DNA from 2 places in the Paenibacillus sp. FSL H3-0329 genome. Region 1 is predicted to be linked to the other one. Evidence: predicted binding sites of a transcription regulator. Region 1 holds the regulator's gene; the other holds the start of a gene.
What was found. The regulator CtsR, encoded in region 1, represses protease genes until heat stress. The targets are predictions, from matches to a motif close to ATGGTCAATAAAGGTCAAACA.
Positions count from the first base shown of each region.

Region 2: a site for CtsR is predicted at 8,308-8,328, ahead of clpP (ATP-dependent Clp endopeptidase proteolytic subunit ClpP). Genes of this name have one in related genera too.

Region 1 is NZ_CP150150.1:6,257,860-6,273,232, reverse strand. Features, by position in the region: gene NSQ66_RS27820 (hypothetical protein) at 1-270, shown strand, start outside; gene NSQ66_RS27815 (PBP1A family penicillin-binding protein) at 267-2,126, shown strand; gene NSQ66_RS27810 (MFS transporter) at 2,131-3,387, opposite strand; rRNA gene NSQ66_RS27805 (16S ribosomal RNA) at 3,792-5,349, shown strand; tRNA gene NSQ66_RS27800 (tRNA-Ala) at 5,451-5,526, shown strand; rRNA gene NSQ66_RS27795 (23S ribosomal RNA) at 5,669-8,594, shown strand; rRNA gene rrf (5S ribosomal RNA) at 8,724-8,840, shown strand; gene NSQ66_RS27785 (GNAT family N-acetyltransferase) at 9,261-10,433, shown strand; gene NSQ66_RS27780 (CtsR family transcriptional regulator) at 10,727-11,188, shown strand; gene NSQ66_RS27775 (UvrB/UvrC motif-containing protein) at 11,219-11,743, shown strand; gene NSQ66_RS27770 (protein arginine kinase) at 11,772-12,836, shown strand; gene clpC (ATP-dependent protease ATP-binding subunit ClpC) at 12,872-15,340, shown strand.
Region 2 is NZ_CP150150.1:178,734-194,106, forward strand. Features, by position in the region: gene NSQ66_RS00865 (DUF438 domain-containing protein) at 1-181, shown strand, start outside; gene NSQ66_RS00870 (ROK family glucokinase) at 391-1,341, shown strand; gene rapZ (RNase adapter RapZ) at 1,388-2,287, shown strand; gene NSQ66_RS00880 (YvcK family protein) at 2,342-3,289, shown strand; gene whiA (DNA-binding protein WhiA) at 3,335-4,264, shown strand; gene NSQ66_RS00890 (HPr family phosphocarrier protein) at 4,362-4,631, shown strand; gene NSQ66_RS00895 (SIMPL domain-containing protein) at 4,800-5,555, shown strand; gene NSQ66_RS00900 (DUF4163 domain-containing protein) at 5,682-6,785, shown strand; gene NSQ66_RS00905 (GDSL-type esterase/lipase family protein) at 6,897-7,535, shown strand; gene clpP (ATP-dependent Clp endopeptidase proteolytic subunit ClpP) at 7,625-8,221, opposite strand; tRNA gene NSQ66_RS00915 (tRNA-Arg) at 8,415-8,489, opposite strand; gene NSQ66_RS00920 (sugar-binding domain-containing protein) at 8,758-9,810, shown strand; gene gap (type I glyceraldehyde-3-phosphate dehydrogenase) at 9,924-10,934, shown strand; gene NSQ66_RS00930 (phosphoglycerate kinase) at 11,051-12,232, shown strand; gene tpiA (triose-phosphate isomerase) at 12,259-13,011, shown strand; gene gpmI (2,3-bisphosphoglycerate-independent phosphoglycerate mutase) at 13,013-14,557, shown strand; gene eno (phosphopyruvate hydratase) at 14,631-15,373, shown strand, end outside.

The sequences.
Region 1 (15,373 bases):
AACATCAAGGTTCTCTCTGGAGGAGAAATAGGTGAAATTGCTGCTAACCTCAATCGAATGCAAAGAATAGAAGTTCCAGAAAGAGGTGCAAGCTCAAAGCGGATAGAGGACACACCAGCAGTAGCTTTATTAATAAGGACTAGGGCGATACTTCGCACTCTCCGTGAGGTTGAAGAGGATGAGGCGGAAGTACATACACTTCTTGCAGCAGCGAATGATGAAGTGCGGAGTATGGAGCGGTTCCTGGAGAACCTGATTATCGAATCATGAGCAGATGGAATGCACGCACCCGGATATTGCGAGTAGGGTACCTATTATTTGATGTGAGTGTTATTAGTACGGTATTGGTGCTTTTGATTTTGTTCTATGTATACCAGTATGGGGGGATTGTACTTAACCGGCATGAGGATAGGCTGCAATTGCCAGAATCAAGCCTCATCACAGCTTCAGATGGAACAGTTATACGAATGACTCCGCTACCGAGCTCGGGTTATAGGCTTACAGCAGAGCTTGAGGAGATGCCGGCTTTATTAATAGATACCTTTTTAACAGTAGAAGACCGCCGTTTTTATAGCCATCAAGGGGTCGATTATAAAGGGATATCACGCGCGTTCTTAAAAAATATCTTGGACATGAGTTTATCAGAAGGTGGCAGTAGTATTACTCAACAGCTTGCTCGCAATCTTTATTTGAACAGAGATAAGAATATGCTGCGCAAGTTAAATGAAACCGCTATTGCTTTTGCCTTGGAGCAGCGACTGACGAAACGTGAGATTTTGCAGCTGTACCTCAATCAGATTTATATGGGGAGGGGACAATCTGGAGTAAAAGCAGCAGCGAAGCGTTACTTCGGCGTGTCTGATCTGAAAAAATTGGAGATCTGGCAAATAGCCACTCTGGCGGGAATCCCTAAAGGCCCCTCTATTTATAACCCAGTAGACAATAGTGCATTATCCAAAACGAGAAGAAATCTAGTGCTAAAGATGATGTTCAATCAGCGACTAATCACGAATGGGCAAATGCAGGAAGCTATGAATAAACAATATCAGCCTCCAGCTGCGGTCGAAAATGGGGTTGCCGGAGTGTACTATGTGGATGCCGCCCTTAAGGAAGCGGCTCAGATCACAGGGAAATCCGTAGAGGAGCTTCGTACAGGCGGCTACACTATAGTTACAGGTTTGAACATCAAAGCACAGCAGGCACTTGAGCAGGCCGTTCTCAAAGAGGCTTCATTTCCACCTGACGGAAAAGATCAGCAGGTAGAAGCAGCTATGACCATAATGGATCATCGTACAGGAGAAGTAGTGGCATTGATTGGTGGGCGAGATCAAAACGAGGGCAATTTGAACAGAGCTATTATTGATGCACGTCAGCCGGGTTCTAGCTTTAAGCCGATCATTGATTATGGACCTGCACTGGAGAGCGGGAAATTCAACCCGAATAGTATGCTGTCCGACCGTAGAGTTGCTTATGGCAGCTACAAACCTGAGAACTTGAACGGTATATACCAAGGTCAGGTCACAATGAACACAGCTTTGCAAAAATCCATCAATGCACCAGCCGTATGGGTATTGAAGCAGGTTGGAATCTCTTCTGCGCGGCAATTTGCCGCCAAATTAGGAATTGTACTGACGGAGGAGGACAATCATTTATCAATAGCTTTGGGGGGGCTTCATAATGGGGTTTCTCCACTAAAAATGGCCCAGGCCTACAGTGTCTTTGCTAGTGGAGGCAAATTTAATGCGGCTCATATGGTGCGCTCCATAACGGATTCAAAAGGGAAGGTCTTGTATACTCATCCCTCTGAATCACGTCAGGTAATCTCGCCGCGTACCGCAGAAGCGATGACGGCTATGTTACGCAATGTTGTTAATGAAGGAACAGGGAAAAAAGCGCAGATGAACAGACCAGTAGCGGGAAAGACCGGTACGACCCAATTGGACTTGGCTGGCGTGAGCAAGAAAGCTAATCGGGATCTTTGGTTTGTAGGCTATACTTCGGAGTGGACAGCTGCGGTATGGATGGGTTTTGATCGTACGAATCAGGATAATTATATGACTGAAGGCAGCGGGAAGGCTGCCGCTCTATTTTCTACAGTAATGAGTAAAGCCTTAAGTGATCATTGAGAAGTTATTGCGCCGCCCATTCTTCTAATTTCTCATCTCTAGGAAGCAGCAAGGCAAGAAACCCAAGCAGCGGGAGGAAGCCGCAAGCGATGAACACTTTAGCAATCCCGATACTATCAATGAGGTTGCCGAGGACTAATGAGCCGATCCCGCCGAGTCCAAAAGCAAGTCCCGTGATCAGACCTGAAACTGTGCCAATGTTGCCCGGATATAGCATTTGAGCATAAATGACGGTAACAGAGAAGCTGGACAGAAGTATGAAACCGCCAATCAGCAGCAATACAGCCGCCCATAATGGACCTACAAAGGGTAGAGCAAGCGCAAAGGGAACGGTTCCGACCATTGACAGTAAGATGAGATTACGCCGTCCAAAACGGTCAGCCAGCGGACCCCCAAAAAATGTACCCACTGCGCCAGCAGCCAAATACATAAAAATATAGATTTGGGCTTTATCCAGTGTCATTTGATATTTGTCCATTAGATAGAAGGCGTAGTAGCTGCCGATAGAAGCGCCATACCAAGACCTAACAAAGACTAGGAATACAAGAATAATCGTTGCTGTTCGTATGCTTTTTCGGCGGGCAGGGTCGATTGCCCGTGCTGTTGATTTTTTATGAAAGGTATAACCGGCATCTAGCATTTCTCTATACCAGCGAGCTACATAGGTCTGAACAGCGATTCCGGCAGCCGCGACGATCGTGAAGCCTAGGGCACCAATCTGGCCAAAGGGGATGAATACCCATTTCGTAAGCATTGGACCCAGGGACTGTCCAGCATTGCCGCCCACTTGAAAAATAGATTGCGACAATCCCTTTCGCTGACCTGCGGCCATATGAGCAACACGCATACCCTCTGGGTGGAAGGTGGCTGAACCGAATCCGATCAGGATAACCGAGAATAAGACCAGAAAATAGCTATTGGCATAAGCCAATAGAAGTACACCTAGAAATGTGCTGCACATACCCAGTGGTAATAATATAGGACGGGGTTTACGGTCTGCAGCATATCCAATGACGGGTTGGATTACTGATGACGTCATATTTAAAGCGAATGAGATCCATCCAATCTGGGCGAAAGAGAGCAGAAGATTATCTTTGAGAATAGGGAAGATTGCTGGAATGACTGCCTGTATAGAATCATTAAATAAATGAACAAAACTGACAGCTAACAAAATTTTATAAATCGTTGCCTGCTGCAGATTACGCTGCTCCTTGTCCTTGCTGTCTACCGTGGACGCAGCGTCTGTAGGTTTGGTCTTCATTTTGACTCCTCTCTGTACTGATAGTTAGAAGGTAAGATTGGCGAATACGATAAATTCTATTTAGCCACAAATAATGGATGAATGGTATCAATTTGTGTTGTATGGAAGTTATTTATACGAATGATTTTTTTATTTCAAAAAAAGCTTGCAAACTCAATGACAGCATGGTATATTATCTCTTGTGCTTACGACGCATCGCACATACGAAACACAAGCGATGAAAAAATAAGTTGACAAGATAGAAACAAACATGATATACTCTAATTCCTGTGCAAGAGACATTGAATGTCAAAATGCTAGGAGTAAGTTCTTTGAAAACTGAACAAATGGAACACGTTAATTTTTAAAAAGATTCATTTAATGAATCGTCAGTTTCAAAATGAGCATATCGCTCTTTTCAATACTAATTGGAGAGTTTGATCCTGGCTCAGGACGAACGCTGGCGGCGTGCCTAATACATGCAAGTCGAGCGGAGTTATTTTGAAAGCTTGCTTTCAAAATAACTTAGCGGCGGACGGGTGAGTAACACGTAGGCAACCTGCCCTTCAGACTGGGATAACTACCGGAAACGGTAGCTAATACCGGATAATTTCTTTTTTCTCCTGAGAGAAGAATGAAAGACGGAGCAATCTGTCACTGAGGGATGGGCCTGCGGCGCATTAGCTAGTTGGTGGGGTAACGGCCCACCAAGGCGACGATGCGTAGCCGACCTGAGAGGGTGAACGGCCACACTGGGACTGAGACACGGCCCAGACTCCTACGGGAGGCAGCAGTAGGGAATCTTCCGCAATGGGCGAAAGCCTGACGGAGCAACGCCGCGTGAGTGATGAAGGTTTTCGGATCGTAAAGCTCTGTTGCCAGGGAAGAACGTCCGGTAGAGTAACTGCTACCGGAGTGACGGTACCTGAGAAGAAAGCCCCGGCTAACTACGTGCCAGCAGCCGCGGTAATACGTAGGGGGCAAGCGTTGTCCGGAATTATTGGGCGTAAAGCGCGCGCAGGCGGCTATTTAAGTCTGGTGTTTAAACCTTGGGCTCAACCTGAGGTCGCACTGGAAACTGGGTGGCTTGAGTACAGAAGAGGAAAGTGGAATTCCACGTGTAGCGGTGAAATGCGTAGATATGTGGAGGAACACCAGTGGCGAAGGCGACTTTCTGGGCTGTAACTGACGCTGAGGCGCGAAAGCGTGGGGAGCAAACAGGATTAGATACCCTGGTAGTCCACGCCGTAAACGATGAGTGCTAGGTGTTAGGGGTTTCGATACCCTTGGTGCCGAAGTTAACACAGTAAGCACTCCGCCTGGGGAGTACGGTCGCAAGACTGAAACTCAAAGGAATTGACGGGGACCCGCACAAGCAGTGGAGTATGTGGTTTAATTCGAAGCAACGCGAAGAACCTTACCAGGTCTTGACATCCCTCTGAATCTGCTAGAGATAGCAGCGGCCTTCGGGACAGAGGAGACAGGTGGTGCATGGTTGTCGTCAGCTCGTGTCGTGAGATGTTGGGTTAAGTCCCGCAACGAGCGCAACCCTTAACTTTAGTTGCCAGCAGGTAATGCTGGGCACTCTAGAGTGACTGCCGGTGACAAACCGGAGGAAGGTGGGGATGACGTCAAATCATCATGCCCCTTATGACCTGGGCTACACACGTACTACAATGGCCGGTACAACGGGAAGCGAAGCCGCGAGGTGGAGCCAATCCCATCAAAGCCGGTCTCAGTTCGGATTGCAGGCTGCAACTCGCCTGCATGAAGTCGGAATTGCTAGTAATCGCGGATCAGCATGCCGCGGTGAATACGTTCCCGGGTCTTGTACACACCGCCCGTCACACCACGAGAGTTTACAACACCCGAAGTCGGTGGGGTAACCCGCAAGGGAGCCAGCCGCCGAAGGTGGGGTAGATGATTGGGGTGAAGTCGTAACAAGGTAGCCGTATCGGAAGGTGCGGCTGGATCACCTCCTTTCTATGGAGAATCGTTCTCTGCAATGAGAACATTCAAATCGGAAGCTCAGCTTCCACAACTAATTAACGTGTATCCATTTGTTCGGTTTTGATGGAATTTGCGGGGCCATAGCTCAGCTGGGAGAGCGCCTGCCTTGCAAGCAGGAGGTCAGCGGTTCGATCCCGCTTGGCTCCACCAACAAACTTCATCTATTTGTTATGTCTATACACTTGATCCTTGAAAACTGGATACCGAAACGAATTTGCGTTTTAGAACATCTTTTAGCAACTTGTGCAAACAAGTGAATGTTATTAGTGAGATTTTTCTTCGGAAGAATCAAGGTTAAGCTAATAAGAGCACACGGAGGATGCCTAGGCGCCAGGAGCCGACGAAGGACGTGGCGAACAACGAAACTGCCTCGGGGAGCTGTAAGCAAGCTTTGATCCGGGGGTGTCCGAATGGGGAAACCCAGCTGTGGTAATTCGCAGTTACTCATACCTGAATACATAGGGTGTGTAGAGGCAGACCAGGGGAACTGAAACATCTAAGTACCCTGAGGAAGAGAAAACAATAGTGATTCCGTCAGTAGCGGCGAGCGAACGCGGAACAGCCTAAACCAAGGGGCTTGCCTCTTGGGGTTGTGGGACGTCTCACATGGAGTTACAAAGGAATATGGTAGGTGAAGAGGTCTGGAAAGGCCCGCGATAGAGGTAAAAGCCCTGTAACCTAAACTGTGTTCTCTCCGAGACGGATCCCGAGTAGTGCGGGGCACGTGAAACCCCGTATGAATCCAGCAGGACCATCTGCTAAGGCTAAATACTACCTGGCGACCGATAGTGAAACAGTACCGTGAGGGAAAGGTGAAAAGCACCCCGGAAGGGGAGTGAAATAGAACCTGAAACCGTGTGCTTACAAAAAGTCAGAGCCCGATCTATGGGTGATGGCGTGCCTTTTGTAGAATGAACCGGCGAGTTACGTTTAACATGCAAGGTTAAGCCGAGAAGGTGGAGCCGCAGCGAAAGCGAGTCTGAATAGGGCGATTTAGTATGTGGACGTAGACCCGAAACCGTGTGATCTACCCCTGTCCAGGGTGAAGGTGCGGTAACACGCACTGGAGGCCCGAACCCACGTACGTTGAAAAGTGCGGGGATGAGGTGGGGGTAGCGGAGAAATTCCAATCGAACTCGGAGATAGCTGGTTCTCCCCGAAATAGCTTTAGGGCTAGCCTCGGTATAAGAGTAGTGGAGGTAGAGCACTGATTGGGTGCGGGGTCCGCAAGGATTACCAAGCTCAGTCAAACTCCGAATGCCATATACTTATTGCCGGGAGTCAGACAGTGAGTGCTAAGATCCATTGTCAAAAGGGAAACAGCCCAGACCATCAGCTAAGGTCCCCAAGTGTGTGTTAAGTGGGAAAGGATGTGGAGTTGCACAGACAACCAGGATGTTGGCTTAGAAGCAGCCACCATTGAAAGAGTGCGTAATAGCTCACTGGTCGAGTGACTCTGCGCCGAAAATGTAACGGGGCTAAACACACCACCGAAGCTATGGCTAGATACTATGTATCTGGGGTAGGGGAGCGTTGTGTAGGGGTTGAAGGTGTACTGAAAAGAGCGCTGGACACTACACAAGTGAGAATGCCGGTATGAGTAACGAAAAGATCAGTGAGAATCTGATCCGCCGAAAGCCCAAGGTTTCCTGAGGAAGGCTCGTCCGCTCAGGGTAAGTCGGGACCTAAGGCGAGGCCGAAAGGCGTAGTCGAAGGACAACAGTTTGAAATTACTGTACCACCGTAATCCGCTATGAGCGATGGGGTGACGCAGGAGGGTAGTGACGCGGACTGATGGATGTCCGTCTAAGCAGTGAGGCTGATGTGTAGGCAAATCCGCACATCGATAAGGCTGGGCTGTGATGGGGAGCGAAAATTATAGTAGCGAAGGTCATGATCTCACACTGCCAAGAAAAGCCTCTAGCCAGGAGAAGGTGCCCGTACCGCAAACCGACACAGGTAGGCGAGAAGAGAATTCTAAGGCGCGCGGAAGAACTCTCGTTAAGGAACTCGGCAAAATGACCCCGTAACTTCGGGAGAAGGGGTGCCCCGGTAGTGTGAATAGCACGAGGGGGCCGCAGTGAAAAGGCCCAAGCGACTGTTTAGCAAAAACACAGGTCTGTGCGAAGCCGCAAGGCGAAGTATACGGGCTGACGCCTGCCCGGTGCTGGAAGGTTAAGGGGAGTGGTTAGGGGTAACCCGAAGCTATGAACCGAAGCCCCAGTAAACGGCGGCCGTAACTATAACGGTCCTAAGGTAGCGAAATTCCTTGTCAGGTAAATTCTGACCCGCACGAATGGCGTAACGACTTGGGCGCTGTCTCAACGAGAGATCCGGTGAAATTTTAATACCTGTGAAGATGCAGGTTACCCGCGACAAGACGGAAAGACCCCATGGAGCTTTACTGCAGCTTGATATTGAATTTGGGTACGATCTGTACAGGATAGGTGGGAGCCGTAGAAATCGGAGCGCAAGCTTCGGTGGAGGCGCCGTTGGGATACCACCCTGATCGTATCTAGGTTCTAACCTAGTACCCTTACCGGGTACGGGGACCGTGTCAGGCGGGCAGTTTGACTGGGGCGGTCGCCTCCTAAAGAGTAACGGAGGCGTTCCAAGGTTCCCTCAGAATGGTTGGAAATCATTCGCAGAGTGCAAAGGCATAAGGGAGCTTGACTGCGAGACCTACAAGTCGAGCAGGGACGAAAGTCGGACTTAGTGATCCGGTGGTACCGCATGGAAGGGCCATCGCTCAACGGATAAAAGCTACCCTGGGGATAACAGGCTTATCTCCCCCAAGAGTCCACATCGACGGGGAGGTTTGGCACCTCGATGTCGGCTCATCGCATCCTGGGGCTGAAGTAGGTCCCAAGGGTTGGGCTGTTCGCCCATTAAAGCGGTACGCGAGCTGGGTTCAGAACGTCGTGAGACAGTTCGGTCCCTATCTGTCGTGGGCGCAGGAAATTTGAGAGGAGCTGTCCTTAGTACGAGAGGACCGGGATGGACGTACCGCTGGTGCACCAGTTGTTCCGCCAGGAGCATGGCTGGGTAGCTACGTACGGACGGGATAAGCGCTGAAAGCATCTAAGCGTGAAGCCCCCCTCAAGATGAGATTTCCCAATTAGTAAGACCCCTTGAAGACGACGAGGTAGATAGGTTGGAGGTGGAAGTGCAGCAATGCATGGAGCTGACCAATACTAATCGGTCGAGGGCTTATCCTATACTTAGAATGCAGATTCGTTTCGGATTCAGTTTTCAGGCGATTAAGCCTGTAACACGCTTAGAAATTCATTCTCACTTCTGGTGATGAACCGAATTTCACGCGGCAGCGTCTGTTTCACAGACGCATGTTTGGTGGCGATAGCGGAGGGGTTCCACGCGTACCCATCCCGAACACGACCGTTAAGCCCTCCAGCGCCGATGGTACTTGGACCGAAGGGTCCTGGGAGAGTAGGACGTTGCCAAGCACACAAGACCACTGTTGAGTAATCGACAGTGGCTTTTTTGCGTCTATTATAGATTGTGGAAAACTTGTGGATAATTCATTGGAATTTGCAGAAAACTTACGCACATGTGGATAGATAATTAAAAGGCAAAAAATCACCGAATGGTGTGGATTAAGTACATATTTATGTAGATCTGTCAACAGAAAACCTAAGTAATACACGGGTTGCTGTGGATATAGTCAGATTTATGTGGATAGAGGGATTGATAAGTGGATAATTATTTTAACTTGAATAGGACAAGATTACAAGACTATTTTTGAAACTCCTTAAAGCTGTGGATAACTAAAAAAAGTTCGAAAAATATCCTTATAATTCGCACACAATACACTCTCTTGTTATACTAACCATAAAAGTAAATTCATAAATGGTGAGGTGAGTTTTGTGGATATCAGACAGTTGCACTCAGAAGAGTTTGATCTAAGCATGGATTTATCTGAATATGCTTTTCAATACAAGCTGCCTAGTGAGAAAAGGGCTAATGCTAAGGAAAGATTTAAAGCAGAACGCGTATGGGGTGCTTTTGAAGAAGGTACTTTGGAAGCCAAACTTACTCTTCTTCCATTCCAAGTGTACATACAAGGTAGATTAGTACCTATGGGAGGGCTCGCTGGGGTAGCGACATGGCCGGAGAATCGCAGACAGGGTCATGTGGCAAAGCTCCTAGCGCATACGCTGCAAACGATGAATGAGGCGGGGCAGACATTATCTTTTCTGCATCCGTTCTTGATCCCCTTTTATCGCAAATTTGGTTGGGAAGTTTATTGTGAATATAAGAAATACTCCATTCCTGTTGCCAAGTTTCCCAAGAAGGTTGAAGTTGAGGGCAAGGTAAGACGTGGTGTTAAAGATATCGAAGTATTGGACAACTTATACAATCGTTTTGCAGTTAGATATAACGGAACACTTAAGCGTGATTTGGACTGGTGGGAGAACTCTGTTCTGGATAATGAAGGTCAGACTGCGGTATTTTATTCACAGCTTGGGGAACCTGAAGGATACGTACTATATAAGATAGAAAATAGAGAACTGGTCATTGATGAATTTGTGTTTTTGAACGAACAGGCCCGGCAGGGGCTGTGGACATTTCTTGCGAATCACGATTCGATGGTGACCGGTGCATCGCTAAAACTGGTGCCATCCGATGATATGTTACCCTTTTTGCTGCCTGATCCGCGTATAGAGCAGGAGAATTATCCTTATTTTATGGCGCGTATTGTTAATGCTAAAGTATTTGTGGAGAGTTATTCTTTTAAGTGTCACAGCAGTCAGAAGAAACAGGTTATTTATATTGAAGATAAATATGCACCATGGAATGACGGGTTGTGGGAATGGACTGTCTCCGAAGAGGGAGCAGCAGCTTTCTTGCGTATAGAGGGTGAACGGGATGCAGCTGACTTAAGCTGTGATATTGGTACGCTGACGATTCTAATGTTTGGATATAAACGCCCAGCAGAGCTGGCTCGTTATGGACGTGTGACTGGTAATCCGACGGCTCTGGAATGGCTCGAAGAAATCATACCGCAAGCTGAAACCGCACTTTTTGATCATTTTTAGAAAATAATTAGGCTCTCCCCTTCGAAAGATGCTGGGAGAGTTCTTTATTTCCGAATACATTCGCTGAAAAAAGTGAAAAATAAGAGAATCCTCTTGGAATTAGCACAGAATATGTTATAATATTAAAAAGTCAAAGAAAGTCAAAGTCAACGCACCTGATGACATACAGTGCGATCCTCTGAATTCGTGAAGTTTTCTTCAGACTTATATGAATGAAGTTCACTAATGAATGTCATTAAGGATGCGGGCGCAAGCGATATTATGAAGCTTTAAAGAGCACTGGAGGATGAGTGATGCGCAATATCTCTGATATTATTGAACAATATCTGAAGAATATTTTGCATGAAAGTCCCGAAGGTACGGTGGAAATCCAGCGAAATGACCTGGCGGACCAGTTCTCATGCGTACCGTCACAGATCAATTATGTTATTAGTACACGCTTTACACTGGAAAAAGGCTATGTGGTGGAAAGTAAGCGTGGTGGCGGGGGATATATTCGTATTCAACGTTTTGAATTGCCGCCCAACGTGGCACTGCATGCCCATTTAAACCATACTATAGGTGGCGGGATAGATCAGAACGCTGCCGAAGGGTTGATTTATCAACTGGAGGAAGCTGGTTTTCTAAGCAAGCGTGAGGCGTGTCTTATGCGCGCTGCTGTTTCTCGGGATTGCCTAACGGTTAAGATTCCATATCGGGATGAGATTCGGGCCAAGATTATGAAGGCGATGTTAATCTCTTTGTTAGGCAAATAATTGTCAATCATAAGGGAGGGGCTTTCGCTTATGCAATGTCAGGAATGTGGCGTCAAGCCAGCAACACTCCATTTCACCAAGATCGTGAATGGAGAGAAGACAGAATTTCATATCTGCGAGAGCTGTGCGCGGGAGAAGGGTGAACTGATCCCGGGAACTGCTGGAGGATTCTCCATTCACAGCTTGCTGTCTGGTCTGCTTGATCTTGAAGGGGCCGGTAAGGAAAAGACGGCTGCTACGAAGACTACGCAGAGTCTGCAATGTGAGAATTGTGGGATGACGTACTCGCAGTTTAGCAAATTGGGTCGTTTTGGCTGCAGCTCCTGTTATAAATATTTTAACAGTGCACTGGACCCGCTCTTTAAACGGGTGCATGGCAGCACTTCGCATGTAGGCAAGATTCCCAAACGTGCTGGAGCACAGATTGTGTTCAAACGGCAAATTGATGAATTGAAGCTGGAATTACAGCAAAGTATCGCACAGGAGGAATTCGAAACTGCGGCAGAGCTGCGGGATCAAATTCGCCAACTTGAAAAAGAAATGGCACAAGAGTAAAGTCTTTGATATATAGGGGGGATATGACATGTCAAGTCTCCGATTTACTGAACAAGCGCTTAGTGATTGGATGCGCTCGGGAGGCAGTCACTCCGAGATTGTAATTAGCAGCCGTATGCGTATTGCACGTAACTTAGAGCATCTTCCATTCCCTATGCTTGCTTCCTTAGAGCAATCGGAAGAAGTATTAGAGCTGCTGGCCCCTGTGTTTCATGGGGAAACTGCTGCCGAATTCGGATCTTTTCAACTGATAAAGCTTGCTGAAGTGAATGAACTGGACAAAAAGGTATTGGTCGAGAAACATCTCATCAGTCCTAATCTGGCTAATGATTCACGTGGTGCAGCTGTGATATTAAATGAAGATGAGTCGGTCAGCATCATGATTAACGAAGAAGACCATCTGCGGATCCAATGTCTGTTCCCGGGTCTTCAGGTAAGAGAAGCATGGGAACGTGCGACAGCCATCGATGATATCTTCGAATCAGCTGTTAATTACGCTTTTGATGATAAAAGAGGATACTTGACCAGTTGTCCCACCAATGTGGGTACAGGGCTGCGTGCCTCAGTAATGCTGCATTTGCCAGCACTAGTGATGACCCAACAGATCAATCGCATATTGTCAGCAGTGAATCAAGTGGGATTGACTGTAAGAGGAATTTATGGTGAGGGCAGCGAAGCAGTAGGGAACATCTTTCAAATTTCCAATCAGATTACTCTCGGTCAAACGGAAAGTGAAATCATCGAGAACCTTCACAGTGTAGTCACCCAGATTATAGAGCATGAACGAAATGCCCGTGAAAGGCTGCTTGTAGATTCCGCTTTAAGAATTACAGACCGAGTCAAAAGATCTTATGGGATTTTGTGTTATGCAGCTCTAATGGAGCTTAAAGAATCCGCACAACGGCTGTCTGATGTGAGACTTGGGGTTGACCTTGGCATACTGGAAGGCCCTTCGATTTCCGTGCTTAATGAGCTTAACGTTAAGACACAGCCAGGATTTCTGCAAAAAATGTTCGGTGACGAGATGAACGCCACTGAACGGGATATGTATCGGGCGAAACTGCTCCGAGAAACACTGGGAACACAACATTAATATAGATATTTATTATTCATGGAGGTGCAGGAGATATGATGTTTGGAAGATTTACGGAACGCGCACAAAAAGTGCTAGCGCTAGCGCAGGAAGAAGCTGTTCGTTTAGGACACAACAATATTGGCACAGAACATATTTTGCTAGGACTTATTCGTGAAGGAGACGGCATTGCTGCTAAAGCATTAATCGCTTTGGGTCTGGGTCTTGAGAAAATCCAGGACGAAGTGGAGACACTGATTGGCAGAGGCCAAGAACAACCTACGAACATTGCTTATACTCCTCGCGCCAAAAAAGTAATCGAGTTGTCGATGGACGAAGCCCGCAAGCTGGGACATACGTATGTCGGCACTGAGCATATTCTGCTAGGACTTATTCGTGAAGGAGAAGGTGTCGCGGCTCGTGTGCTTAATAACCTCGGCATCAGCTTGAACAAAGCTCGTCAGCAAGTGCTTCAGCTTCTGGGAAGCAGCGAGGCTGCATCCAGCCATAGCGGAACACCTGCTAATGTCAGCACACCGACTCTAGACGGCCTAGCACGCGATTTGACGGCTTATGCCAAGGATGGCAACCTGGATCCAGTTATCGGTCGTAGCAAGGAAATTGAACGTGTTATTCAGGTACTGAGCCGCCGGACGAAGAACAACCCGGTGTTGATAGGTGAACCTGGGGTTGGTAAAACAGCTATTGCTGAAGGCTTGGCCCAAAAGATCATTAATAATGAAATTCCAGAAACACTGCGCGACAAACGCGTAATGACGCTCGATATGGGCTCTGTAGTGGCTGGTACTAAATATCGCGGTGAGTTTGAAGACCGCCTCAAGAAAATCATGGATGAGATTCGCCAAGCGGGGAATATCGTACTCTTTATCGATGAGCTTCATACGCTGATCGGTGCTGGTGGCGCAGAAGGTGCTATTGATGCATCTAACATTCTTAAGCCGGCTTTAGCCCGCGGAGAACTTCAGTGCATCGGTGCGACGACGCTGGATGAATATCGTAAATATATTGAAAAAGATGCAGCTTTGGAGCGCCGTTTCCAACCGATTACGGTGGATCAGCCATCTCCAGAAGAAGCGGTACAAATTCTATTTGGACTTCGCGATCGTTATGAAGCACATCACCGTGTGAAAATTACGGATGAAGCTATCGTGGAAGCTGTAAAGCTGTCTGATCGTTACATTCCGGATCGGTTCCTGCCGGATAAAGCCATTGACCTTATCGATGAAGCAGGGTCTAAAGTAAGGCTTCACTCTTACACTATCCCGCCAAATCTGAAGGAACTAGAAATGCGCTTGGATGATATCCGCAAGGAGAAGGATTCCGCTGTTCAGAGCCAAGAGTTTGAGAAAGCGGCTGCCCTGCGTGATACGGAGCAAAAAATCCGTGAAGAGCTTGATACGACTAAGAACCAGTGGAAAGAAAAGCAAGGACGCACCGATTCTGAAGTTACACCTGAAGATATCGCACAGGTTGTCGCAAGCTGGACGGGGATCCCTGTAAGCAAGCTGAAGGAAGAAGAGACCGACCGTCTGCTTAACATGGAAGCTCTGTTGCATGAACGAGTGATTGGTCAGGACGAAGCTGTTAAGGCTGTCAGCCGGGCATTGCGCCGGGCGCGTGCGGGTCTTAAAGATCCGAAACGTCCAATGGGCTCGTTTATCTTCCTCGGTCCTACGGGTGTAGGTAAAACTGAGTTGGCACGTGCGCTTGCTGAAGCTATGTTCGGCGATGAAAATGCGGTCATTCGTATTGATATGTCGGAATACATGGAGAAGCACTCCACGTCCCGTTTAGTTGGTGCCCCTCCTGGATATGTCGGCTATGAAGAAGGCGGCCAATTAACAGAGAAGGTACGTCGTAAACCATACTCTGTAGTACTGCTTGATGAAATTGAAAAAGCGCATCCGGAAGTATTCAACATTTTGCTGCAAGTGCTTGAAGATGGTCGCCTTACCGACTCTAAAGGCCGGGTAGTTGACTTCCGTAATACACTTATCATTCTGACCTCTAACGTAGGCGCACAGGCAATCAAGAAGAATTCGACGCTTGGATTCACGGCTGTGCAAGATGCAGGAGCAGAATACGGCAATATGAAGGGCAAGGTTATGGAAGAGCTCAAGAAGAGCTTCCGTCCAGAGTTCTTGAACCGGATCGACGAAATCATCGTCTTCCACTCACTCGATGAGAAACATATCGCTGAGATCGTTACGTTGATGTCTGATGAGCTCCGCAAGCGCCTGCGTGAATATGATGTTGATTTCGTACTCACGAATGCAGCGAAGGCCTTCTTGGCTAAAGAAGGTTATGACCCAGCCTTTGGTGCACGTCCATTGCGCCGGGCAATTCAGAAGCATATTGAGGACCGTCTTTCTGAGGAATTGTTGAGAGGAAATATCCAAAAGGGTGATTCCCTCAATATTGATGAGGTCGGCGGAGAACTTGTGGTGACTAAAGTGGATGCTCCAGTAGCGCCAGCGCTTGAAAAAGAAGTAGAATCCGAATAAAATAAACAAGGCTTTCGCTCCTTATTTATAGAG
Region 2 (15,373 bases), 790 kb from region 1:
CTTTAAGGCAGGTCGTAAGGATGCTGAAGACTTCTGGATCAACATCAAGGATAAGTTTATCTACATCCGTTACTTCGCTGTACGAGACGAGTCAGGCCAATATATGGGCACGCTAGAGTTCACACAGAATATCGCTCCAATCCGAGCACTAGAGGGACAAAAGCGCATTTTATCAGAATAAATCGGTACGTTGGGTTATTTTCCAGATAATAATATAGGTACAAGACTCTCTTACTTAGGTGTAAGGGGGTCTTTTTAGAATATAATAGAGTATACTCTTAAAATAAGGAATTCCCGGGTGTGTTGTCTTTCCTTGACCACAGAGAGGGCTTCTATTATAGTTGGTACTTAGGATTAACTATTTTAGTATAAAAAAAGGTGGCTTGTTACATGTCTGAGAATATCTACGTTGGCGTGGATTTGGGTGGAACTGCAATTAAGGTTGGAATCTGTAATGCTGAAGGTACCCTGCTACATACTTATGAGGGACCTACAGGAACTGCAGAGGGTGTCGATACTGTTATCGATAATATCGAGAAGTATGTACGCCAAATTGTGGAGGATTCCCCGTACTCTTGGGATCAGCTTGCAGGTGTAGGAGCGGGTGTAGCCGGGTTCACAAATATTCGTGAAGGAATCATCATCCTTGCGCCTAACATAGGATTTAGAGATGTGCCGATCCGTTCCATTTTGGAAGATCGTTGGAACAAGCCTGTCAAAATAGACAATGATGCGAATGTGGCTGCACTGGGGGAAGCTTGGAGTGGTGCGGGACGTGGCGTTGATAACTGTGTCTGCTATACGCTTGGAACAGGTGTCGGTGGCGGAATCATTATTAATGGAAAGATTTATCAAGGTTTTGCGGGACTAGCTGGTGAGCTTGGACATATCACAGTAGTGCCGGATCTGGAAGCTATTCAATGCGGCTGTGGCAACATGGGCTGTCTGGAAACCGTTTCCTCCGCTACAGGTATTATCCGCATGGCTAATGATGCAGTAGCTCGTGGCGATCGTACTTCCCTCTCTATGGTAGAGAAGATTGCTGCGAAAGAAGTTTTTGATGCGGCTAAGGCTGGCGATGAAGTAGCTATCCGTATAGTGAATCGTGCAGCGTACTATCTGGGTAAATCCATGGCTTCTGTTGCGGCTGTGCTTAACCCTGAAGTATTTATCGTTGGCGGCGGCGTGTCTAAGGCTGGAGATATTCTATTTGATGAGGTTCGTCGTGTGTTTGCGAAATTGACACCGGCTCCGCTTCAAACTGGTGTTTCGATTATTCCAGCTGAGCTTGGCAATGACGCAGGTATTGTTGGGGCTGCCGGCCTTTTGCTGCGTTCTTAAAAGACGGGAAGTATTCATATACTAAATCTAGGGAGGGGACGCTTTTATGACCGAATTGGACAATACCCCAACGGCTGGAGCCACCCTGATTATTATTACGGGAATGTCAGGTGCGGGGAAGACAATTGCTGTACAGAGTCTGGAAGACCTAGGGTTCTTCTGTGTCGATAATTTACCACCGGTACTGATTCCCAAGTTCGCAGAGCTAATTGAACAGTCGAAGGGTAAGATTGCCAAGGTAGCCCTTGTAATTGACCTGCGTGGTCGAGAATTCTTCACTGCTTTGTCTGAGTCTCTTGCCTATATCAAGGATGAGTCAACCATTGGCTGTGAGATTTTGTTTTTGGATGCTACAGATTCAGTACTTGTTCAGCGTTACAAGGAAAGTCGACGTCATCATCCATTAGCACCTAAAGGGCTACCGCTTGATGGTATCAAGCTAGAACGTAAGATGCTTGAAGAATTGAAAAATTCAGCTACGTTATGTTTAGATACCAGCAGTATGAAGCCCGTGCAGCTTAAGGAGAAGATCATTTCACGGTTTTCGCATCTAGGAAAAAGTACGCTTTCCGTCAATATTACATCCTTCGGATTTAAGTACGGTATTCCTATTGATGCAGATCTTGTCTTCGATGTCCGCTTCTTGCCTAACCCACATTATGTGGACCATCTGCGGCCTAAAACCGGCCAGGACAGTGAAGTCTACGATTATGTAATGAAGTGGCCTGAAACACAGGTGTTCCTGACCAAACTGCTCGATATGCTTCATTTTCTAATTCCGCAATATCGTAAGGAAGGTAAGTCCCAGATTATCATTGGCATTGGCTGTACGGGAGGTAAACACCGTTCTGTAGCCATATCCGAGTATTTGGGTAAAATGCTGGGCGTTAGCGAGACGGAATCCGTAACCGTTAGTCATCGGGATTCCGAGCGTGATCGGCACTAGAGAGAAGGGGTCATAGTGGCTGAAGAACAAAGACAGCGTCCGCGTATCGTCGTTATGGGCGGTGGCACGGGGTTATCTGTCATGCTTCGTGGTTTAAAAGAGAAGCCATTAGATATTACTGCTATTGTTACCGTTGCCGATGATGGGGGAAGCTCTGGTATTTTACGCAGTGAACTGCAAATGCCTCCTCCTGGGGACATCCGCAACGTATTGACAGCTATGGCTGATGTTGAGCCGCTCATGGCAGAGATTATGAGATACCGTTTCAACACGGGTGAGGGACTAGCTGGTCATAGTCTCGGCAACTTGATTCTTGCTGCGCTCACGGATATATCCGGCGATTTCGTTACGGCTGTTCGGGAGCTTAGTCGATTATTCGCTGTTCGCGGGCGGGTATTGCCTGCGGCCGGTGAGGCTGTAATCCTGCATGCAGAAATGTCGGACGGCACGATTATCACAGGGGAGTCCAAAATCCCTGAAGCTGGCGGGATCATCAGACGAGTGTCCTTGGAGCCGCCAGATGTAGAACCGTTGCCCGAAGCGCTTGAGGCGATTCGGAATGCAGATGCGATCCTGCTGGGTCCTGGCAGTCTGTATACGAGCATTCTTCCCAACCTGCTTGTTCCGAAACTGGCAGAAGCGGTTGTATCTTCGAATGCTATCAAAATTTTCGTCTGCAACGTAATGACTCAGCCGGGTGAAACGGATAACTATACCGTCAGCGATCATCTTCAAGCTGTATATGATCATATCGGGATTGATTTATTCGATTATGTTATTGTTAATGACGGTGAGATTCCGGAACAGGTCCAGACGAAGTACGCCGAGAAGGGCGCGCGCCCGGTGCAGCTTGATAAAGAAGCGCTGGATGGCAATGGATACAAGGTTATAGCCGATAAACTGGTTTTATTCCGAACTTATTTGAGACATGATACCGATAAGCTTAGCCATCACATTTATCAGCTTGTGCAGGATTGGATAAACAGAAACCCTAGGGTATAACTTATAGATGAGAATGAAGTACTTATCAAGAAAGAGGTGAGACCCTTGTCTTTTGCGGCCCTTACCAAAAAAGAGCTGACGATGGTGGAGAGTGAACCCTGCTGCGAGAAGGCGGAAATGTCAGCGCTTATCCGTATGAATGGATCTGTGCAGCTTTCAAGCAAAAAGGTTATTCTCGACATTTCGACGGAGAACGCCGCGATTGCAAGGCGGGTATATTCTTTACTTAAGAAATATTACCAGGTCCATATTGAGCTACTCGTGCGTAAAAAAATGCGTTTGAAGAAAAATAACGTCTATATCGTCAGAATTCCAAACCGTGTACAAGAGATCCTAAAGGATCTTAGAATTGTGTCGGAAGGATTTATTTTTACCGATGGTATTGATGATGAGATTGTTGGGAATAACTGCTGCAAGCGTGCTTATTTGCGTGGTGCCTTTCTGGCTGGCGGATCGGTTAATAATCCGGAAGGCTCCTCCTACCATTTGGAGATTTCCTCGATGTATGAGGAACATTGTAAAGCATTAGTGGATCTGGCTGGGGAATTCCACTTAAATGCACGCTGCATTGAACGTAAAAAAGGATTCATTCTTTACATTAAAGAAGGCGAGAAGATCATTGAATTCTTAAGTTTGATTGGAGCGCATCAGGCGTTGTTCAAATTTGAGGATGTAAGAATTATGCGCGATATGCGTAATTCCGTGAATCGGATCGTGAACTGCGAGACCGCAAATCTCAACAAAACAATAAGTGCTGCGGTGCGGCAGATTGAGAATATCAAGCTGTTGCAGCGAGAAATGGGACTGGAGAATTTGCCGGATAAACTGCGTGAAGTAGCAGAAATTCGAATGGCGCATCCAGATATCAACCTCAAGGAGGTTGGTGAAATGCTCAAAGGTACAGTCAGTAAGTCGGGAGTAAATCATCGGCTTCGTAAGATTGATGAGCTGGCGGACAAGGTTCGAGGCGGCTAATTACTTTTTTTCTAGTGTGGTTTACGTTATAATGATATAATAATATAAAATTAATGTGAAACTTTTGGGGAGAACTCAATTAGGGGGTAAGCGTTTCATGACAAAGCACCCGGTAGTTGTTCGGTTGAAGACAGGGCTTCATGCCCGACCGGCAGCATTGTTTGTGCAAGAAGCTAACAAGTTTTCGTCGGAGATTTTCGTGGAAAAAGATGATAAAAAAGTAAATGCTAAAAGTATTATGGGGATTATGAGCCTCGCTATCAGTTCCGGCACGGAGATTTACATTAGCGCGGACGGTGCGGATGCCGATCAAGCTGTAAACGCTTTGACAAGTCTGGTCAGCAAAGAAGAGCTTGAGAACCAATAATAGGAAGACAACATCGTTTCTGCTAGGAAGACTTTATTTATCGCATGACCAAAAGCCCTTCGGGGCTTTTTTTAATACCAAAAAATAGATTGAGACGTGCAACATTTACCAAAATGACTCGTCTAGAGGATAATAACAAATCACAAGAAATGAAAGGGGCTGGCAAATATGAAAGGTTTATTGAAGAAAATTGGTTCAGTGATGATCGTAGGGAGCTTGTTAATTGGAGGGATCAGCATGAGTGGTGTTTTCCAAGGTCCTGCAAAGGCTTACGCAGATGAAGTGCAGAAAAATGTCGTTAGTGTAGTAGGTAAAGGCGAATTGTCCCTCAAGCCGGATATCGTATACTTGACCATCGGTGTGGATACTACGGCCACAACTGCGCAAGAAGCGCAGAAGACCAATGCCGCTAAAATTCAGAAGATTATGACTTTACTGAAGAATACTTGGAAAATTGCAGATAAAGATATTCAAAGCACGCAGTTTTATGTGCAACCCAATTATAGTTACAGCGAAAAAGAAGGACAGCAAGTGAAGGGGTACAACGCCAATCATACGCTGTTAGTGTCTTATAGAGATCTGACCAAGGTTGGTGAATTGCTGGACGCTGCATCTGCGGCAGGGGCGAATAATATCGGAAATGCACGTTTTTCTGTGGAAGATACTTCTGCATTTGAAGCTCAGGTGATTGAAAAAGCGATGGCGAATGCAGATGTTAAAGCAGGGGCTATTGCTAAGGCAGCTAAACGCAGCTTGGGTCAAGTGATCACGGTCAGCCAAAATGATGGCGATGTCACTCCGGTTTATTTTGAACAGAATCTAAAAATGAATATGGCTGCAGCAGATGCTGGTGCAAGCACATCCGTGCAACCCGGAGTAGTTAAAGTTACAACTCAGCTAAGCGTAATGTATGAATTGAAATAGTATCAGAACAAGGTGAATGCAGAGAGGAGAGGTGATCTTCCACTAGTAATAGTGGGGGGCGCCTCTTTTTTTGTGTAAGTTCTCTACGATTCTGTTTAATAAATTGGAAAGGAGAGGAAAAATAAGATGATGAATATTATTTCAAAAGAATCAGTACGCAAATGGGGCATAGGTCTGATGTCGGCAGGTTTATTGTTTGGTGGAGGTCTGCTGCCCAGCGAAACGGGTTATGCAGCAGCTAGTAAAACGGAGAATAAAGCTATTGATTCGCGTATCGTTTTAAAGGCAAACGGGATAAATTCGTTACAGGAAGGTATTTTGAAGGAAGGACAGGCCTGGATTCCCATAACTTTTATGCGAGATGTGTTGAGATTACCGCTTGCGTATGATAAGAAGGAAAATGCGTACATGATTGGAAAAGGATCGGCCACGGCGAAGTTGATGTTATCCAGTTACGGTACTTCTGTGTGGGTGAATAACTATTTCATTCGAGAGTATGAAGGGAAGTTAATTAATAATCGCCTCTACGTTCCATCAGGATTGTTAAATGATTATATGGGTTATAAGGTAGATTGGAGTCGGGCCGCCAGTAAGCTGAATGTGGTGAACAGACCGCAGAACGCGCTGACGGTAACCACGGAAACTTATGCTAAAGATCGGACAGAAGCTTTTATTCAGCTTGATTATCCGAAGATCAGTGGATTGGGCAATTCCAGTGCGCAACAAGCTATTAATAATACTTTGAAGGAAAGTGTTATGAAATTCGCGGCGGGTGCAGAACAGGATATCTCCGATCGAGATGGAGCAGAGCCCAAATACACCTATGATTCAGGTTATGTAGTGACCTACAATCAGAATGGTGTGATCAGCATAGTGATGCATCAGTATAGTGATACGGGCGGCGCTCATGGAATGACTAACCGTGAGGCATTCACCTTCTCGCTTAAAGATGGTAAACGTCTATTGTTGGGCGACCTGTTTGGAGCTAATCCAAACTACAAAAAACAGCTGAATGCTAAGCTGAGCAAGCTGCTGAAGGCAGAGGATAGTTATTTGGGAGGATTCAACGGATTGAATACGGAGAAATATTTCTATCTGAAGGATGACAAGGTTGTTCTGTTCTTCCAATTATATGAGTACACAGCGTATGCTGCAGGCTTCCCTGAGTATACCTTTAGTTTCAAAGAGCTTTTGCCGGATGACAGCAGCCCGTTTGCTGGCATGAAATAAATGGAGATACCTCGTCTCCGCTAATGTCAGCACAAGGCATCTCCCCCTTACCGGAGTTGTCTCTAGTTCATATGCTAAAGGGAGTAACTAGTTTATGAACGGGGGAGAGCTATGGGCTACCAATATACTGCAATTGGCGATTCCTTGACGACTGGATTTGGTGCTCTGCCAGGTAACGGTTTTGTTCCGGTGTACCGTAGAATGGCAGAAGGGAGACTGCGGACTACTGTAGCCTCTACGAATTTAGGCGTGAACGGAATGACTACTTCAGAGCTGGAGCAGCGGCTGCGCGGAAATTCCATGATGCGTGAGGCCGTTCGAGAAGCCGATATCATCACTGTGTCTATCGGTGGTAATGATTTGATTCACGCGGCCAAATCAGCAGCAAGACAGCAAGGGAACTTATCCGCAGAACTGCGCAGATCGCTTCAGGAATGCAAACAAAATTTCTCTGCAATTATGAATATCCTTATACAATTGAAGGCGAGGACGCGTAGACCTTTTATCATTAGAATTGTGGGATTATATAATCCCTATCCTCAGGTGGTTGGTGCGACAGAGTGGGTCAGACAGTTTAATCAATACGCAGCACAGTACAGCAGCCGAGTCTGTGGATTTGCTTCGATTTACAGTGAGTTCGCAGGAAATGAGAGAGGGCTGTTATCCATTGATCATTTGCATCCGAATGGCCGGGGTTATCGCGTAATTGCCGAGAAGCTGGATGCACTAGGTTATGGCGGGCTGAATTGATTGGATTTAGGTCTTCTATAAAATATAAAGAGGCTGTGCCCTATCCGTTATGGTTAGAGCACAGCCTCTTTATATTTTTACTTTATAGCTTACACACCGCTAGGCAATGTCTTCTCGATTACTTTATCTACGATACCGTATTCAGCCGCGTCTGCAGCAGTCATGAAGTAGTCGCGATCTGTATCCTTCTCAATACGTTCTAGAGGTTGACCCGTACGTTCTGCTAGAATACGGTTCAGCTTATCGCGCAATTTGAGGATGCGGCGGGCACGGATTTCAATGTCCGTTGCTTGACCTTGAGCACCACCCAGAGGCTGGTGGATCATGATCTCGCTGTTAGGCAGTGCGAAGCGTTTGCCTTTGGCGCCAGCGTTTAGCAGGAAAGCTCCCATGGAAGCTGCCATACCCACACAGATGGTGGAAACGTCTGGTTTAATGTACTGCATTGTATCAAAAATAGCCATACCTGCAGTAATGGAACCGCCTGGGCTATTCACGTAAAGGTGAATGTCCTTGTCAGGATCTTCGGCAGCCAAGAACAGCATTTGTGCGATGATAGAATTGGCTACCACGTCATTAACCTCCGTTCCAAGGAAAATGATGCGGTCCTTCAGCAGGCGGGAATAGATGTCATAAGCGCGCTCGCCGCGGTTGCTCTGTTCTACTACCATAGGAATATAACTCACGTGGAAAACCTCCTTGATATTGGTTCTTCAAATGTATTCATTTTTACTCTTGCCGTATTACCCACATGATAAACAAATTCAAACAAAAAGTCAAAGAAAGTCAAACTTATATTCGAAAAAAAGAGCCGACAAGCGGCTCTTTGGTTAAGTAGTAGTATAGGCACTACTAAATTATGTGCAAAAATCAAATTAATGGCGCGCCCGCCAAGAATCGAACTTGGATCTCAGGCTTCGGAGGCCTACGTCATATCCATTGGACCACGGGCGCAACAAAAATGATTATAATACAATTTTTACACAATTGCAATGTAATATTAATACTGGACAAGCGCTCTAGGGGCAGGCATCGGGTGCTATATCTTTTTCTGACCTTATTAATGTATAAGAAGACAAGTGCTTGAGAATTCTACTCTCGGAAGACTTGCGCTTCGAGCAATATTTGGTTAGAATATGGGTGGGACTTAAAAAGTTTACCCGGGACGTTTTGAGACCATGAACAAGGGAATAGAGGAAGACGAAGTTGCAGGAGTGAAAGTATGCGTAATTTATTAGATATCCAAAAGCAGCTTCTGCCTGATCTCATGGAAACCCTTAAGAGACGGTACACGATTCTTCATCAGATCATGCTGTCCGATATTATTGGGCGCAGAACGCTAGCCGCTTCGCTAGATATGACTGAGCGGGTACTGCGTGCCGAGACGGATCTTCTGAAATCGCAAGGGCTTATTGAGATCGAGAGTGTTGGCATGCGCATTAGCGCTGCTGGACGTAGACTGCTTGATTTGCTAGAGCCGGTTGTTAAGAGCCTATTTGGTCTGGATGAGCTGGAAGAGAAAATTCGAGCAACGTATGGTCTGGATAAAGTTATTGTAGTACCGGGTGATTGTGAGTCATCGCCGTTCACCAAACGAGAGCTTGGCCGGGCGGGTGCGAAAGCGCTGCTGAGTATACTTCGCGCAGATGATACAGTTGCCGTCACAGGTGGATCGACGCTTGCCGATATGGCTGATCAACTGACACCGCCGTTGTCCCTTTCCTATAAGAACGCTTGGTTTGTTCCGGCGCGTGGAGGATTAGGAGAGAGTATGGAGATTCAAGCCAACACGATTGCCTCAACAATGGCAAAGCGGGTTGGAGCCAACTACCGGTTGTTGCATGTCCCTGATTTGCTTAGTGGGGATGCATACCAATCGCTGGCACTTGACTCTAATATTGGAGAGATTGTACAAACCATCCGCAGTTCGCGTATTATTGTACATGGGATTGGGGATGCCATTGAAATGACCCGCCGCCGCAAACTGGACGAGGCTACAGTCTCGGAAATCCAGGGTGAAGGGGCAGTGGCCGAATCTTTTGGCTATTATTTCAATGAAGAGGGTCAGGTTGTCCATACCATGCTTACGATGGGTCTACGTCTAGAAGATATTATTCGGACAGAGAAAGTCATCGGTATTGCAGGAGGCAAACCCAAGGCCAAAGCCATTCATGCCATGCTGCGTTTCGGGCAGGAGAATATTCTCGTCACGGACGAGGCTGCCGCAGTAGAAATAGGCAAGGAAATTGACAATCAACTACAGCTATCTTCGTAGTTTTTAGATTGCAGGCAATAACATACTTCTTGCATCATACTTAACATTGTTGTCATGACAGACCTCACCGTCTGTTTTGAATAAATAAAACGAATTCTAGGAGGAACTATTCAATGAGTGTAAAAGTTGGAATTAACGGTTTTGGACGTATTGGACGCCTTGCTTTCCGCCGTATTCAAAATGTAGAAGGTATCGAAGTGGTAGCAATCAACGATTTGACTGACGCTAAGATGCTTGCTCATTTGCTTAAATATGATACAACTCAAGGTAAATTCCAAGGTGATGTTGAAGTGCATGATGGCTTCTTCAAAGTCAATGGTAAAGAAGTTAAGGTTCTTGCTAACCGCAACCCTGAAGAATTGCCATGGGGCGACCTAGGCGTTGATATCGTACTTGAGTGCACAGGTTTCTTCACAACTAAAGAAGCAGCTGAAAAACACTTGAAAGGTGGAGCTAAGAAAGTAGTTATCTCCGCTCCAGCTACTGGCGACATGAAAACTGTCGTTTACAACGTTAACGATGACATTCTTGATGGTACTGAGACTGTTATTTCCGGCGCATCTTGCACAACTAACTGCCTAGCTCCAATGGCAAAAGTACTGAACGACAAGTTCGGTATCGTTGAAGGCTTGATGACTACAATTCATGCTTACACTGGCGACCAAAACACTTTGGATGCTCCACATGCTAAAGGTGACTTCAGACGCGCTCGTGCAGCAGCTGAGAACATCATTCCTAACACTACTGGTGCTGCTAAAGCAATCGGTCTGGTTATTCCAGAACTTAAAGGTAAATTGGATGGTGCAGCTCAACGTGTTCCAGTTGCAACTGGTTCCCTGACTGAGCTTGTAACTGTTCTTGATAAGAGCGTTACTGTTGAAGAAATCAACGCAGCAATGAAAGCAGCTTCCGATCCAGACACTTATGGTTACACTGAAGATGAAATCGTATCTTCTGACATCAAAGGTATGACTTTCGGATCCCTGTTCGATGCTACACAAACTAAAGTATTGACTGTTGGCGACAAACAACTGGTTAAAACTGTTGCTTGGTATGACAATGAAATGTCCTACACTGCACAATTGGTTCGTACTTTGGAGAAATTCGCTAAAATCGCTAAGTAATTGACTTGATATAAGCAACATCTATAGAGCGGAAACAGAAATTCCTTGTTTCCGCTCTTTCTAAATGTATTTCTTGTTTCCTGCTAGAAACAATTTTGGGTGTGGAGGAATTAATCATGAACAAAAAAAGCGTCCGTGATGTAGAAGTAAAGGGTAAGCGCGTATTTGTACGCGTGGATTTCAACGTACCTGTAGAAGACGGTAAAATTACTGATGATACTCGTATTCGCGAAACACTTCCAACCATTAAATATTTGATCGAGAACGGTGCAAAGATCATTCTTGCGAGTCATATGGGTCGTCCTAAAGGCGAATTCGTAGATTCCATGCGTTTGACTACTGCTGCTGAACGTCTGTCCGAGCTTCTTGGCAAACCAGTAGCTAAAGCTGACGAAGCAATTGGCGAAGCTGTAAAAGCAAAAATCGCTGAGCTAGGCGAAGGCGACGTACTTGTACTTGAAAATGTTCGCTTCTACCCAGGTGAAGAGAAAAACGATCCTGAACTGGCTAAACAATTCGCTGAACTGGCTGATTTGTTTGTTAATGATGCGTTTGGCGCGGCTCACCGTGCACATGCATCGACAGAAGGTATCGCTCATTTCCTGCCGGCTGTATCCGGTCTTTTGATGGAGAAAGAATTGTCCGTTCTTGGTAAAGCTCTTTCTAACCCAGAACGTCCTTTCACTGCGATCATCGGGGGTTCGAAAGTTAAAGACAAGATTGATGTTATTGATAACTTGTTGTCTTTGGCTGATAACGTCCTGATCGGCGGTGGATTGTCTTATACATTCACTAAAGCACAAGGCTTTGAAATCGGTAAATCACTAGTAGACAACGACAAACTTGACGTTGCTCTTGGATTCATCGAAAAAGCAAAAGCACTTGGTAAAAACTTCATGCTTCCTGTTGATGTTGTTGTTGCTGATAAATTTGGTGCTGACGCTAACACTAAGATCGTTGATTACAATGAAATCCCAGAAGGTTGGGAAGGACTTGATATCGGACCTAAGACTCGTGAACTTTATGCCGATATTATCAAGAACTCCAAGCTGGTTGTCTGGAATGGACCTATGGGCGTATTCGAAATCGATAAATTCGCTGAAGGTACACTTGCAGTAGCAAAAGCTTGTGCAACTACTGAAGGTTACACTGTTATTGGTGGCGGAGATTCCGCAGCAGCAGCAGAGAAATTCCACCTGGCTGATCAAATGGATCATATCTCCACTGGTGGCGGTGCATCCCTTGAGTTCATGGAAGGCAAGGCGCTTCCTGGCGTAGAAGCACTGAACGATAAGTAAGACCTAAGAAGGAGGCAACATAAGTCATGAGAACACCTATTATTGCAGGTAACTGGAAAATGTTCAAAACAGTTCCTGAAGCAGAAAGCTTTATTGCTGAAATTAAAGGCAAAGCAGAAGTAGAAGGCGTTGAGACTGTAATCTGCGCTCCATTTACTAACCTGCCTGCACTTGTAGCAGCTGCAAAAGGTACTAACATCAAGATTGGTGCACAAAACCTACACTTTGAAGATAACGGTGCTTACACAGGCGAGATCAGTGGTGTAATGCTAAGTGATCTTGGTGTGGACTATGTTATCATTGGCCACTCTGAGCGTCGTGCTTATTTTGGCGAAACGGATGAAATCGTGAATAAGAAAATGCATGCTGCATTCCGTCACGGAATTACTCCTATCGTATGTGTTGGCGAAAAGCTCGAAGAGCGTGAAGCTGATCAAACTAAAGCAGTATGTAAAGTACAAACTGAAGCTGCATTCCAAGGTCTTAGTGCCGAGCAAGCAGCAAAAGTTGTTATTGCATACGAACCTATCTGGGCTATTGGCACAGGTAAATCTTCCACTTCCCAAGATGCTAACGAAGTTATTGCTTACATCCGCAGTCTTGTAAAAGATCTGTATGATGCAGCAACAGCTGAAGCTGTTCGTATTCAATACGGCGGCAGCGTGAAGCCTGAGAATGTAACTGAGTACATGGGCCAAAGCGACATCGATGGTGCGCTTGTTGGCGGTGCCAGCTTACAACCGGATTCCTTCGTTCAATTGGTTGAGGGGGCGAAGTAAGATGTCAGCTCCAAAACCCGTAGCTTTGATCATCATGGATGGTTTTGGTTTGCGTGGAACGACAGAAGGTAATGCCGTTGCTCAAGCCAACAAACCTAACTATGACCGTTACCTGAAACAATATCCTAACACTACACTCACTGCTTGCGGTGAAGCTGTAGGCCTTCCGGAAGGGCAAATGGGCAATTCCGAAGTAGGGCATTTGAATATTGGTGCAGGCCGGATCGTTTATCAGGATTTGACTCGTATCGATAAATCGATCCGCGAGGGCGAGTTCTTCGATAACGAAACCCTGGTTAGTGCAGTGAGAAATGCTAAGAACACTGGCAAAAAGCTTCACCTATATGCGCTTGTATCCGACGGAGGGGTACATAGCCATATTAACCACCTGTTTGCTATGCTTGACCTGGCTAAAAAAGAAGATATGCATGAAGTGTATATCCATGCTTTTATGGACGGCCGTGACGTAGCTCCTGATAGTGGGAAGAAGTTTGTCCAAGATCTAGTAGCTAAAATCGAAGAGGTTGGCGTGGGTACAATTGCAACGGTGTCCGGACGTTATTACGCAATGGATCGTGATAAACGTTGGGAACGTGTAGAGAAAGCCTACCGTGCTATGGTTTATGGTGAAGGCCCTAAATACACGGATGCTGTGCAAGCCATCACTTCATCTTATGAAAACTCGGTATTTGATGAATTCGTTGAACCTAGTGTAATTGTAGACAGTGAAGGCAAACCTGTAACGGCAGTAGAGAGCGGCGATTCCGTCGTGTTCCTCAACTTCCGTCCTGACCGTGCTATTCAATTGTCACAAGTGTTCACGAATCAAGATTTCCGCGGTTTCGACCGTGGTCCTTTGTTCCCGCAAAACCTGCACTTCGTATGCCTAACTACTTTCAGCGAAACGGTACAAGGTTATGTAGCCTACTCACCGAAGAACCTGGATAACACATTGGGTGAAGTGCTTGTTCAACAAAACAAGAAGCAACTGCGCATCGCGGAAACTGAAAAATATCCGCATGTAACCTTCTTCTTCAGCGGTGGACGTGACGAGGAGCTTCCTGGGGAAACCCGGATCTTAATCAACTCTCCTAAAGTGGCAACCTATGATCTTCAACCTGAGATGAGCGCATACGAAGTGGCTGCAGCCTGCGTAGCGGAAATCGAAGCGGAAAGACAGGATGCTATCATTCTTAACTTTGCCAATCCTGATATGGTTGGACACTCCGGCATGCTGGAACCAACAATCAAGGCTGTAGAAGTGACGGATGAGTGTGTGGGTAAAGTAGTGGATGCGGTTGTTGCCAAAGGTGGCGTTGCAATTATTATCGCTGACCATGGTAATGCAGATATGGTATTTGACGAGAACGGTCGCCCGTTCACAGCTCATACAACCAATCCTGTTCCGTTCATCGTGACTACTGAGAATGTTGTATTGCGTGAATCCGGTATTCTTGCAGACGTAGCACCAACAATCCTAGATTTGATGGGACTTCCTCAACCTGCGGAAATGACCGGACAATCCATGATTGCTAGCCGTAAGTAAGGTAAGGTATAACGCCTTTGATTTTAAGCTATACAAGTAAGACCAAAACAATGTTAAAAGGAGATTAACTTACATGACTATTATTTCTGATGTATATGCTCGCGAAGTCCTTGACTCCCGTGGTAACCCTACAGTAGAGGTTGACGTTTATCTGGAATCCGGTGCTAAAGGCCGCGCTATCGTTCCTTCCGGCGCTTCCACTGGTGCTCACGAAGCTGTAGAACTTCGTGATGGCGACAAATCCCGTTACATGGGTAAAGGCGTTCTGAAAGCTGTTGAGAACGTAAATGAAATCATCGCTCCAGAAGTTATCGGTATGGACGCTCTTGACCAAGTGGGCATCGACAAATTGATGATTACTTTGGACGGAACTCCTAACAAAGGTAAATTGGGCGCTAACGCAATCCTAGCTGTATCCATGGCAGTAGCTCGTGCAGCTGCAGCAGCTTTGGATATTCCTTTGTACGTATACCTGGGCGGATTCAACGCTAAAACTCTTCCAGTACCAATGATGAACATCATCAATGGTGGTGAGCATGCGGATAACAACATCGACGTTCAAGAGTTCATGGTTCTTCCTGTAGGAGCTCCAAGCTTCAAAGAAGCTCTTCGCACAGGTGCTGAAATCTTCCACAACTTGAAATCCGTACTTCAATCCAAAGGCCTGAACACAGCTGTTGGTGACGAAGGTGGTTTCGCACCGAACCTTGGTTCGAATGAAGAAGCAATCACTACAATCATCGAAGCTATTGAAAAAGCTGGTTACAAACCAGGTGTTGACGTATTCTTGGGTATGGACGTTGCTTCCACTGAGTT